3 regions of the Diaphorobacter sp. JS3050 genome follow, and region 1 is predicted to be linked to each of the others. Evidence: predicted binding sites of a transcription regulator. Region 1 holds the regulator's gene; each other region holds the start of a gene.
What was found. The regulator FNR, encoded in region 1, switches genes on or off when oxygen is low (the NO sensors DNR and NnrR bind a similar motif). The targets are predictions, from matches to a motif close to TTGATNNNNATCAA.

Region 1 (4,189 bases):
GCAGGCCGCATGGCAGGAGCGCCCAGGCCACACCCGCGGTCAGGAGCCCGCCAGGCCGAGAGACCAAGGGCTTGACCTTCGCCCAGGCAGCACGCCCCGCCCGCTCAACCCACAAGGGCTGCTGCGCTTGCACCATCATCATCCCGCCCCACGCGAGGATGAGCACGTGCATCAGCGTCCAAAGGGGGCGCAATGCCGAGGTGCTTTGCCCCAGCCATGCGAGTTGCTCCATAGCCAGCGCAACCACCGCCCCTGCGGCGCCGTAGCCAATCAGGCGCCCCACGTGAAACTGCGCTACCCGTTGGAGGATTCCGCGGCGGGACGCCCATTGAATGGTGTGGGTGGCGTCCGGCGTGCCACCCAGCCCCGTAAGCGCCGCGCAGGGAACAGAACACATCGCCAAACAGTGAGCCCCTCCCATCAGCCCCATCAGGAAGGCCGTCGTGGCCAGCGCCCACAGCATGGATCAAATAATCCGGGAAAAGCGAGCGCGGTTACGGTCAGCCTGTAGATACTTGTCGAACACCATGGCCACGCCGCGCACGAAATACCATCCCATGGGCGTGACTTCAACGCCCTCATCACTGATTTTCACCAAGCCCTGAGCCGCCATTTCTTGCAGTTGCTGTAATTCCGCATCGAAATAACTGCGGAAATCAATCAGCCAGGACTGTTCCAACGGCTCAAACAGCAATTCACCTTGGCACATCAACGCCATGATGACTGCGCGGCGCACCAAGTCGTCCTTGGTCAACGCCAGCCCGCGCACCACAGGCAAATGCCCCTGGTTAATGCAGTCGTAATACTCGTCCAGCGTTTTCACATTTTGGCTGTAAGTAGCGCCCACGCGCCCGATGGCAGAAACGCCCAGACCAATCAGGTCGCAATCGGGCTGCGTGCTATAGCCTTGGAAATTGCGGTGCAGCCTGCCTTGCCGCTTGGCCACCGCCAGCGCATCGTCAGGCAGCGCAAAATGGTCCATGCCCACGTAGACGTAGCCGGCTTCCTGGAACACATCAAGTGACCGGGCCAGCATGGACACCTTGGCCGAAGCCATGGGCAACTCGGCCGTGATGATGCGTCGCTGCGACTTGAAGCGTTCTGGCAAGTGAGCGTACGCATACAGCGCGATCCGGTCTGGCCGCAGCTCGGCTACCTGCGCCAAGGTGCAATCAAACGACTCCGGTGTCTGTCGCGGCAGCCCGTAGATCAAATCCACGTTCACCGATTCAAACCCGAGCTTGCGAGCCGCATCGACCAACGCGAACACCTTTTCGGCAGGCTGAATGCGGTGCACGGCCTTTTGTACTTCAGGGTCGAAATCCTGCACGCCAAAGCTCAGGCGATTGAAACCCAGCTCCGCCAACAATCCCAGCCGCGCTTCATCCACGGTCCGGGGGTCCACTTCTATGGAGTACTCCCCCCCCGGAACGAGGACGAAACTGCGCCTCAGCATGCCCATCAGTTCGCGCAAACCGTCATCCGTCAGAAAAGTAGGCGTGCCTCCGCCGAAATGCAGCTGGCTCACATGCTGACCCACACCGCAGTGCGCCGTATGCAGGTCGATCTCACGGCTGAGGTAACGCAAGTAGACCTCTGCCCGCTCTGGATGCCGGGTAATGATCTTGTTACACGCGCAGTAATAGCACAGCGATTCACAAAACGGGATGTGGACATAAAGCGACAAAGGCATCGCCTTGGCTACCGACCCCACGCGACGCTGCTGCAGCGCAAGGATGTATTCCCGCTCGCCAAAAGCCTCGACAAAACGATCAGCAGTCGGATAAGAGGTGTAGCGCGGCCCTGGGACGTCAAAGCGACGCAGGAGCTCTGTTGTAACAACGGTCATGACGGGATTCCTTGCACTTTCATATCACTGTGCCGTAGAGTCCCCCATGAGTCCTTGACGTTGATCAAGCGCCCATAAGGTCCTTGTGGCGACAATTTGACTTCGGCTCAAAGTCGTCCAACGGCCTACGGCATTCCATGTCTCCCAGCCGTTCAGAGGTAAGCTCAAGCCATGAACAGGGTTCCCATGCATACGAATCTCCAGACCATCAAAGTTGCCTGCTCAAACTGCAATCTGCGTGAGCTGTGCATGCCCGTGGGTCTGGACGACCAGCAACTCAAGCGCATCGATGACATTGTTGCTGTACGACGCAAGATCAAGCGTGGCGGCACGCTTTTCCGGAACGGTGAACCCTTCACATCCCTTTTTGCCATCCGCACCGGATTCTTCAAGACCTGTGTCGCCACCGAAGACGGTCGCGACCAAGTGACAGGTTTTCAAATGGCGGGCGAGATCATCGGCCTGGATGGCATCGTGAGCGACCGTCACACTTGCGATGCGGTAGCGCTTGAAGACGCCGAAGTATGCGTCATGCCTTTCGATCGTATTGAAGAGTTGTCGCGCGAAGTAACGGCACTACAGCACCATGTGCACAAGATCATGAGCCGCGAGATTGTTCGCGAGCATGGGGTCATGCTGTTGCTGGGGAGTATGCGTGCCGAGGAACGCCTTGCCGCATTCCTGTTGAATCTCGTACAACGCTTGCATGCCCGGGGTTTCTCACAATCCGAATTGGTGCTGCGCATGACACGCGAAGAGATCGGCAGCTACCTGGGATTGAAACTGGAAACCGTCAGCCGCACGTTTTCGAAGTTCGTGGAAGAAGGTATTGTGGAAGTAAAACAGCGCCATGTGCGCATCGTCGATACCGATGCGCTGAAGCGAATTGTCAACAGCCAGCAAGCCTGCCATTAAGCCTCGGTTTTTTGCTCATTCATAACTGATCGGCGGAAAGATCAGGAAACGTATTTGGCGCAATCAGCCGGCCGCGCCCCTTTGGGCACGGGGCAGCGATTCAACTCAAAGGGCGAGAGTGACAACAGCGTCGTCAATGCGCTGGAAGCCATGAGTACGAACCAGAACGTGAAGAAGGCGATGGTATACACACCTTCGCGCGAGAGATGCAGGGGTTGATCAAACCACTGCAGCGCTTCTGGATCCACGAAGGCGAACACCACCATTTCCATGACGCCCGCCATCAAAAAGGCCGGCCACGCGATCCACATCAATCGTTGCATCCACATTCGCCCATCTCCTAGCAGGTGTAGTTGACAGCCTAGCATCTGTTCTCCGGCATGCAAAGAGGACTCGCCCTGCCGGTCAGCGCGGTTGATCCTCCAGCGGAGTAGCTGCATGGTTGCGCCCCTTCATGGCAGGCGTCATGTCGCCCCCAGACTCCTTCAGGGTCTCGTTGATGTTCAATCCCCGTTGGTAATAGTCTTCCGCGATGACGGGGTCAGGTTGGCTCACGGCCAGCCAGAGGGTCACGAAGCCCGCAATGATGACAATCACCGGCCCCGCGATGACAAGCCAGACATGGCCAAACGTCCACCAAGGCTTTCCTGCGTCTTCCAGATTCATGGGGGAATTACTCGGCATTTATACCAACTCCTCGCTCATTTATGAGCACAGCTTGTTCATTTGCATTCCACGACCGCCTTCAGCGGGGTACAAGGAACACGGATTTCTCTGCCACTTGGGCTTTATCACCCTGCGCTTGAATATCGAAATACACCGTATGCGATCCAGGAGATGCTGAGCCATACGGAATTTGAAGACGGACAACCACCCATCGGGATTCCGCCGGTCCGATGTCAATTGCGGTCTCGGACGCCACTTCCAGCCCTTCCATGCCGTGGGCGCTGATGGTGTAGCGCTGCGCCCCCTCCGTGGCGTTCATGATCTGCAGCCGGTAGATATTTTCCAGCTTGCCTCCCGCCACGATGCGCGAGAGCGCAGCGCGGTCGCGCACGATGTCCACCTTCAACGGGGTGCGTACCACCAAGCTGGCCAGCATGCCGATGCACAACACCACCAGCACCGCTGAATAGAACAACACACGGGGTCGCAGCACGCGTTTGAGCATTTGCGATTGGGTCCAGTGGTTCTTGACGCCGTTCTGCGTCGAGAAACGAATCAGCCCGCGCGGATACTTCATCTTATCCATCACGGTATTGCAAGCGTCCACGCAGAGACCGCAACCAATGCATTCGTATTGCAGTCCGTTGCGAATATCGATACCCGTTGGGCAGACCTGGACACACAGCGTGCAATCGATGCAGTCACCCAGTCCCGCAGCTTTGTGGTCTACCATCTTGTTACGGGGCCCGCGAGGCTCGC
Region 2 (4,189 bases), 350 kb from region 1:
ACCTCGGCCTTCGACAGCGCGGGCCAGCGCTGCTCCGCCCTGCGCGTGCTGTGCGTGCAGCGCGACTGCGCGGACCGGCTGCTGGAGATGCTGCGCGGCGCCATGCAGGAACTGCACATGGGCAACCCCACGCAACTGGCGGTGGACGTAGGCCCGGTGATCGACGAGGAGGCGCGCGCCACGATCGCGCGCCACATCGAGCGCCTGCGCGCCAGCGGCCGGCCGGTGTTCCAAAGCCATGCCGGTGGGCAGGGCACGGCGCATGGCACCTTCGTGCCGCCCACGCTGATCGAGCTGAACAGCATCACCGAGCTGGAGCGCGAGGTCTTCGGCCCCGTGCTGCACGTGGTGCGCTACGAGCGCGGCGAGCTGGACGCGCTGCTCGCGCAGATCAGCGCCACGGGCTACGGCCTCACCCAGGGTCTGCACACCCGCATCGACGAAACCGTGGCCCAGGTGCTGGCCCACAGCACGGCCGGCAACGTCTATGTGAACCGCAACATGGTGGGCGCCGTGGTCGGCGTGCAGCCTTTCGGCGGCGAGGGCCTGTCGGGCACGGGCCCCAAGGCAGGCGGCCCGCTGTATCTGCTGCGCCTGCTGTCGCGCCACCCGGCCAACGCCACGCACGGCGCGCTGGCGGCGACGGCCGTGCAGGTGCCCGACGCCAGCGCACAGCCCGCGCTGCTCGCCCCGCTGTCGGCGCTGGAGCACTGGGCCCATGCGCAAGGCAACGCAGCGCTGGCACAGGCCTGCGCGGCCCAGGCGCAGGCCAGTTGCGCGGGCCTGGCCTGCACCCTGCCCGGCCCCACCGGCGAGCGCAACACCTATCGGCTGCTGCCGCGCGAACGCGTGCTGTGCCTGGCCGACACGGACGAGGCGCTGCTGCTGCAGTTGAGCGCGGTGCTGGCCGCGGGCGCGCTTGCGCTCTGGCCGCAGGACGCTCAGGCCCTGTGCGCCACGCTGCCGAGCGAGGTGCGGGCGCGCATCGCCCTGGTGTCCGACTGGCGCGGCGATGGCCTGGGCTACGACGCCGTGCTGCATAGCGGCAGCCCGGACACGCGCCGCGTGGAATGCCAGCGCGTGGCCCTGCGCCCCGGCCCCATCGTGGGCGTGACGGCGGTGGACGGCCCCGCCGACGCACTGCAGGCGCCCCTGCGCCTGTTGCTGGAGCGCGCGGTCAGCATCAACACCACGGCGGCAGGCGGCAATGCCAGCCTGATGACCATGGCGTGATGCCAGGGTAAATTGGCCTCTAGCGCTTATCCATCAAGCGCCAACAGCTATATAAACGATAGCAATCAATCCGCCAGCGGCCATTCGCCCAACACCTCGTAAGGGCCGGGCGAGCCGCGCAGGTTGTGCAACAGCACGAAGCGGCGCACCGTCCATTCCAGCGGCGGCACGGGTTGCTCGGGCGCGGCCTGGCGGCTGTAGCACAGCGTCATGTGCGGGGTGATGTGCGGCGCATGGGGCACGCCGTCCAGCCCCCGCACCTGCGACCACAGCGCCGTGTGCAGCGCCTCGTACAACGCGATGAAGCCCTGCTGCCCGTCGGCGGGGCCGCAGAGCACGCAGGGCCGCTTGGCCTGCGGCGCGCGGCGAAAGCTCAACACCCGATCGAACCGCAGCGAGAACGCCCTCGCCCGCACCTGCTGCGCCGCGTCGCGCGCCCACTGCAGATGCCGGGGCGACAGCGCAGGCTCCCACCCCAGCGACAGCAGCGTGGCGTGCAGGCGCTGCGCGCGCACCTGCGCCTGCAGGTCGTGCCGCGCAATCAGCGTCTGCGCCAGATCGGCCGCAGCCTGCGCCGCTCCGGGCTCGGGCAGCACGGCAAAGAAAAGATGGTGGTTGGGGCGTGGCGCATCGGGCTCCACGCCGGCGAGCGGCAGTTGGTGAGCGTCCATGCGCCCCACTGTAGCGCCGCCCCTGGCCCTTGTGGGTAACAGGCACTCCGCCGGCGCGGGCAATAACCGATATTTTTAATCGGAATGGCGGCAATTGAGGCATATCGCCTCACCGCCCATTCATCGGCAATTTTCGGATTTTGGTACCCAGGATGGCATTCGTATCCCCAAGCCCAGAAGGCTGACTTCCCGCGGGGCCCGGAACCCGCACGTATGGCCGTTTGCGGCCGCTCCACATTCCATACGCAATTGCTCGGGATTATTTAATATTTCATTAATTTTCAATTAATAAACTAAAAAAGTTTAACCAAAACAATCCAAGAAGAATATCAACAAAGTCATTTGACGTTAATCAAACGGATAATCAGGATGCGAGGAGAATAATGCATCTACGCAGTAAATATTCAAAGTATTTATGTCAAAAAGTCCCCCCTCCCCCACCGCCTGCGCCGCGCCGCAACCCGGCAAGCGCACCTTCCTGCAAGAACTCGTCGGCCTGGCCACCGCCTTTGGCCTGGCCGGCGCCAGCCAGGCCGCCACACCCTTCGCGCCGGGCCAGCCGCCGCGCCGCCCCGGCATGGAGGGCAAGCGCTTCGGCATGCTGGTGGATCTGCGCAAGTGCATCGGCTGCCAAGCCTGCACGGTGAGCTGCTCGGTGGAGAACCAGCCGCCCATCGGCCAGTTCCGCACCACGGTGCTGCAGTACGAGATCAACAAGGATGACGGCAGCGCGCCCGCCATGGTCAGCCTGCCGCGCCTGTGCAACCACTGCGACGAGCCGCCCTGCGTGCCCGTGTGCCCGGTGCAGGCCACCTTCCAGCGCACCGACGGCATCGTGCTGGTGGACAACGAGCGCTGCGTGGGCTGCGGCTACTGCGTGCAGGCCTGCCCGTACGACGCGCGCTTCATCAACCACGAGACGCAGACGGCCGACAAGTGCACCTTCTGCGAGCACCGCCTGGAGGCCGGCCTGCTGCCCGCCTGCGTGGAAAGCTGCGTGGGCGGCGCGCGCGTGATCGGCGACCTGAACGACCAGGGCAGCGAGATCAACCGCCGCATGGCCGAACACAAGGAAGACCTCAAGGTGCTCAAGCCCGGCATGAACACTTCGCCGCGCGTGTACTACATCGGCCTGCCCGATGCGTTCGTCAACGGCGTGGACGGCCAGGCCAGCGTGCGCCTGCTGTCCGACCACTGAACCCCAAGGAGCGCACCATGCAAATCATCGAACTCCTGACCCCGCACTACGAGGCGGCCTGGCTGCCCTGGGCCGTGCAGTACTTCTTCCTGGTCGGCGTGGCCACCGGCGCCGCCATCCTGGCCGCGCTGTGCGCCTGGGGCAAAGACGGCGGCACGCTGCAGCGCCTGCTGCCCGCGGCCGTGCTGACGCTGGCCGTCAGCGCCATTGCCGCCCCCGTGTCGCTGCTGGCCGACCTCCACCAGCCCGCGCGCTTCTGGCACTTCTATGCGCACTTCACGCCCTGGTCGTGGATGTCGGTCGGCGCGCTGCTGCTGCCGGTGTTCGTCACGCTCAGCGTGGCCATGTGCGCCGCCTGGTGGCTGGGCAAGACTGGCTGGATGCGCCTGCTGGCGCCGCTGCTCGTGCTCTCGGCGCTCACCATTTCGGTCTATACCGGCGCCGAGATGATGGTGGTGCGCTCGCGCCCGCTGTGGAACACGCTGTGGGTGCCCGTCAACCTGGCGCTGACCGGCTGGCTGGCCACCGTGGGCGCGGCCTTCGTGCTGGAGCGCTTCCTGCCCGCCGCGCTGCGCCCCGGCGCTGAAGCGCTGCAGACGCTGCGCGGCATGGGCCTGGCGCTGGCCGGCGCGCTGCTGGTGGTGGCGCTGGCCTGGGCCGCGAGCGGCTTGGGCGGCGACAGCCCCTCGTTCAACGCCGCGCTGCGCCTGTGGAACGACTTCCCCGTGTGGCGCCTGACGATGATCGGCTCGGCCGTCGGTGGCGCCGCCGTGCTGGGCGCGCTGCTGCGCGGGCGCCACCGCCTGCATGCCAAGGGCTACACGCTGGTGCTGGGCCTGGGGCTGGCCGCCGCCTGGGCCTTCCGTTGGGCGCTGTTCATGGGCGTGCAGGGCGTGCCGAAGTTCGGCGCGGGCCTGTACCTGTACCACATGCCCCTGGGCGGCGACGGGCTGCTGGGCATGGTGGGTGTGGCAGGCCTGTGCGTGGCACTGGTCGGGCTGGCGAGCTGGGCGCTGGAGCTGTTCCCGGCCCGCAAGGCACCCACGGCCACCGCCGCCTGAAATTCATAGACAAATCGGCCTTTAGC
Region 3 (4,189 bases), 1.2 Mb from region 1:
AGCAGCGCGGCGACCAGCGCCGCCAGCAGCAGCGACGTTGCGCCGCGGGTGCCGTCAAAGCGGGCAGCGGTTTGCTTCAGATGGCTTGCGGCCTCTTCAATGCGTGCAATGCCGTGGTGCTGGACAGGAACATCGATGTGTACAAACTTCGTCATGATGCGACTCGTACGCCACTGTTGGCGAAATTGCCGGGCGGTGCAGCAATACTAGGGTTTACCCTGGTTTGTGTCTAATTTATATGTTGAATCACCCATATTCATCCGTGTGATGATTGCGGCATGCAGCCATTGAACTTTCGCACGCTGGATCTCAATCTGCTGCGCGTCTTTGACGAGGTCATGGCCGAGCGCAACCTGACCCGCGCCGCCGAGAAACTGGCCATCACACAGCCCGCCGTGAGCAACGCACTGCGCCGGTTGCGCGAGGTGCTGGGCGACGAGCTGGTCACGCGGCGCGGCCACGGCGTGGAGCCCACGCCGCGGGCACTGGCCCTGTGGCCCGCCGTACGGCACGCATTGGCACAGTTGCAGGAGACACTTTCCCCCGGGCGCTTTGACCCGGCGTCCGCTCAGACGACCTTCGTTCTGGCGATGGCCGACGCCACGGGTGCCACGCTGATCCCGCCACTCATCGAGATCGTGGAACGCGAGGCCCCCGGCGTCTCGCTGCGCGTGGTGCCGCTGACCACGCGCGACCCGCGCCGCCTGTTGGACGAGGAGAGCGCCGACATGGCCGTGGGTTACTTCCCCGCCGTGCTGGCCGACCTCACGGCGCGGGCGCAGTCGGACAACGTGGTGGCGCACGAAAGCACCCGCCTCTATGATGGCCAGTACGTGTGCGTGATGCGCGCGGACCACCCGCTGGCCGCCGTGCCGATGACGCTGGACCTGTACTGCGCCGCGCGCCACCTGCTGGTGAGCTTCTCGGGCAAGCCCTTCGGCTTCATCGACGGGGCATTGGCCGCGTTGGGACGTGAACGCCGCATCGTGCTTACCGTGAACCAGTTCTTCACCGCGGGACGGGTGGTGGCCACCACGGACCTGCTCACCGTGCTGCCGCGCCACTTCGTCGGCGTGGCCAGCGTGCGCGACGAACTGGTGTGGCGCCCGCTGCCCATGACGCTGCCGCCCGTGCACGTGGACGCACTGTGGCACCGCCGGCGCAACCACGACCCCGCCCACCGCTGGCTGCGCGAGGCGATTGCGCGCGCCGCGCGCAACACGCCCGCCCCCATCCACCGCCAGGATTGACCCCACCCACTCACCCATGAAGCTGCAACTGCTGTCCGACCTGCACCTGGAAGCCCACCCGCATTTCACCCCCAGCCCCGCCGTTGGCGCCGATGTCCTGGTGTTGGCCGGCGACATCGGCTCTTACCAGGCCGGCTCGCTGCTGTCGGACGACGACTTCGGCCTGGCGCGCTTCTCCCCTCTGCCGCAGTACGCCGGATGGCCCACGCCAGTGGTCTTCGTCCCTGGCAACCATGAATACGACACGCAGGACTTCGACGCCGCGCATGCGCGCCTGCGCCGCATCTGCGACCGGCTGGGGCTGATCTGGCTGGAGCGTGAGAGCATGGTGCTGCAGGGGGTCCGCTTCGTTGGAACGACGCTGTGGAGCGACTTCGACGCGCTGGCCGATCACGCGGCGATCACCGACCCGGGCCAGCGACTGCAGCGGCGCGAGAAGGCGTTCCGCGCGGCCAATTTCTATCTCTCCAAGACTGGCAGCACCCGCCAGGGTGTGCCCTTCCTTGCAGCCGAGGTGCGCGAACAGGCCCTGGTTTGCCAGGCCTGGCTACGCAACGCGCTCGCACAGCCCTTTGCGGGCACGACGGTGGCCGTCACGCACTTCGCGCCCAGTCTGCTCAGCGCCGATCCGCGCTACGGCCTGGTGCCGGGCACAGCGGGGTTTTGCAATGCGCTGGACGACTGCCTGCCCCACGCCCAGCTGTGGCTGCACGGCCATCTGCATGCCCCCAGCGACTACCTGGTGCGCGGGGCCCGCGTGGACGGCACGCCCTGGAGCTGCCGCATAGTGGCCAACCCGCTGGGCTATGCCCGCAAGGGGGAGCAGGCAACCTTTCAGCCGCACTGCGTGCTCACCGTATGATGCGTGCGGGCCCTGCGCCCGCCACCGCGCACCGCATCAAAAATATGACTGAAGTCAAGACAACAGGCGCCAGCGCGGATTAGTCTGATTTCTCGTTTCCGGAGCACTTCGAATGAACATCCTGCTTGCTGTCGACGGCAGCATCTACACCAAGAAAATGCTGGCCTACCTGGCCGCTCACGACGAGATGCTGGGCAGCTCACACACCTACACGGCCATCACCGTGCAGCCCCAGTTGCCTCCCCGCGCGCGCGCCGCGCTCGGCAAGGAAGTCGTGGACAAGTACCACGCTGAGGAAGGCGAAAAGGTGCTGTCGCCCGTCGTGAAGTTCATGGCGCGTCATGGCGTGCAGCTCAAGACCATGACCAAGGTGGGCCCGGCGGGCGAGACCATCGCCAAGGTGGCCGAGTCCGGCAAGTACGACCTGATCGTCATGGGCACGCACGGCCACGGCTCGCTGGGCAAGCTGGTGATGGGCTCGGTCAGCACGCAGGTGCTGGCCAACTGCCAGGTGCCGGTACTGCTGGTGCGCTGATCAGGCCACCCGCATGGCGGGGCCGCTCGCCAGGCCGCTCAGGCAGGTGTCCGCGGCCCAGTCGATGATGCGCTCGTCCGCATAGCCGCGGTCGCGCAGCATGCCGAGCATGGGATCGGCATTGCGCGCCAGCAGCGCACACAGGATCACATCGGGCGGCAACTCGCGCCGCAGCTGTCCCTGGGCCTGTGCCTCGACGATCCAGCCGAGGATGCAGGCATGCACCTCCTGCATCGATGCCTGGTAGGCGTCGCAGGCGCGCAGCGCCTGGGCCAGCGCGGAGTTGCGGCTGGGCAGCAGCGGCACCTCGTCGGCCAGTTGCAACTGCAGCGTCCAGCACAGCAGCGCGTGCAGGCGCTGCATGGCGCCCAGTTCGGCCGGCAGCGCCGCCAGAAAGCGCTGCAGGCGCTCCACTACATGCACCATGGCGGCCGAGCACAGGTCGTCCTTGCCGGCAAAGTGTTTGTACAGGCTGGCCTTGGCAATGCCCACGGCCGCGGCGACCTCGTCCACGGTCATGGTCTCGAAGCCTTTTTCGCCCAGCAGGCGGCTCGCGGCCTCCACGATGGCATCCTCGCGCGCCCGGAGCATCTGCTCCTTGAAGGACGGACGGGGCGGCTGCAACGTGTTCATGCGGGCGATGTTAGCGAGCCTTCACCCCGCGCAGGCCGATAACCCTAAAGACCCCCATCCGCGTGTGCCGTCAGGCCGACAGGTACTGCGCCGCCGCGCTGGTGAGCGCATCGGCCAGCGCATCCAGCACTTCCGACTCCAGGTTCCATGAGTGCCAGTACAGCTGGATGGGCAGCGTATGGCCCGGCGCCAGGTCCACCAGCCGGCCCTGCTGCAGCCAGGGGCGCGCGAGCAGCTCGGGCACCACGCTCACGCCCCAGCCCGCGGCCACGGCGCGCACCTGGCCCTCCGAGCTGGGCACGAATACGCGGCTGAGCGACACGCGTTTCAGGCCAAAGGTGCGCGTGACGAACTCGGCCTGCATATCGTCCTTGCGGTTGAACGAGACGAAAGGCACGTCGCGGAAGTTGTGCGCCGTGAGCCCTTGCGGCAGTTGGCGGCGCGCCAGCTCTGGCGCGGCCACGGCGACGTACTGCATCGCGCCCAGGGGCACCATGCGACAGCCGCGCAGCGCGCTCTTCAACGTCGTCACGCAGCCCATGACCTGGCCCGAGCGCAGCCACTCCTGCGTGAAGTCCTGGTCGTCGGCAATGATCTCCAGCGGCAGGCGCTGGCGCACCAGATCGCCGAGCGCGTCCACCGCCCAGGTCGCGATGCTGTCAGCGTTGATGGCGATGGCGATGCGCTCTTCCTCGCGGCCGCCGCCGCGCCCGCTGGGCATGAGGTCCTGCAGATCGCGCTCCAGGTCGGCGCGCAGCAGGCGCAACTGCTTGGTGTGCTTGAGCAGCAACTGCCCAGCCGAAGTGGGCTTGAGCGGCCGGCTGCGCACGATGAGCACCGACCCCACCTGCGCCTCCAGCGCACGCAGGCGCTGCGACACGGCGGACTGGGTGATGTTCAGGCGGCGCG

Region 2: dsrO (sulfate reduction electron transfer complex DsrMKJOP subunit DsrO) is a predicted target of FNR. The motif match lies at 2,247-2,260, and genes of this name have one in related genera.
Region 3: HND92_RS00480 (universal stress protein) is a predicted target of FNR. The motif match lies at 2,157-2,170, and genes of this name have one in related genera.

The regions. Positions count from the first base shown of each region.
Region 1 is NZ_CP053553.1:1,274,685-1,278,873, reverse strand. Features, by position in the region: gene HND92_RS06310 (sulfite exporter TauE/SafE family protein) at 1-463, opposite strand, end outside; gene hemN (oxygen-independent coproporphyrinogen III oxidase) at 467-1,849, opposite strand; gene fnr (fumarate/nitrate reduction transcriptional regulator Fnr) at 2,021-2,764, shown strand; gene HND92_RS06295 (hypothetical protein) at 2,806-3,093, opposite strand; gene HND92_RS06290 (FixH family protein) at 3,170-3,448, opposite strand; gene ccoG (cytochrome c oxidase accessory protein CcoG) at 3,510-4,189, opposite strand, start outside.
Region 2 is NZ_CP053553.1:1,623,658-1,627,846, reverse strand. Features, by position in the region: gene putA (trifunctional transcriptional regulator/proline dehydrogenase/L-glutamate gamma-semialdehyde dehydrogenase) at 1-1,233, shown strand, start outside; gene HND92_RS07975 (2'-5' RNA ligase family protein) at 1,299-1,904, opposite strand; gene dsrO (sulfate reduction electron transfer complex DsrMKJOP subunit DsrO) at 2,320-3,102, shown strand; gene nrfD (NrfD/PsrC family molybdoenzyme membrane anchor subunit) at 3,120-4,163, shown strand.
Region 3 is NZ_CP053553.1:109,744-113,932, reverse strand. Features, by position in the region: gene HND92_RS00495 (hypothetical protein) at 1-155, opposite strand, end outside; gene HND92_RS00490 (LysR family transcriptional regulator) at 279-1,250, shown strand; gene HND92_RS00485 (metallophosphoesterase) at 1,267-2,112, shown strand; gene HND92_RS00480 (universal stress protein) at 2,225-2,647, shown strand; gene HND92_RS00475 (TetR/AcrR family transcriptional regulator) at 2,648-3,280, opposite strand; gene HND92_RS00470 (LysR family transcriptional regulator ArgP) at 3,351-4,189, opposite strand, start outside.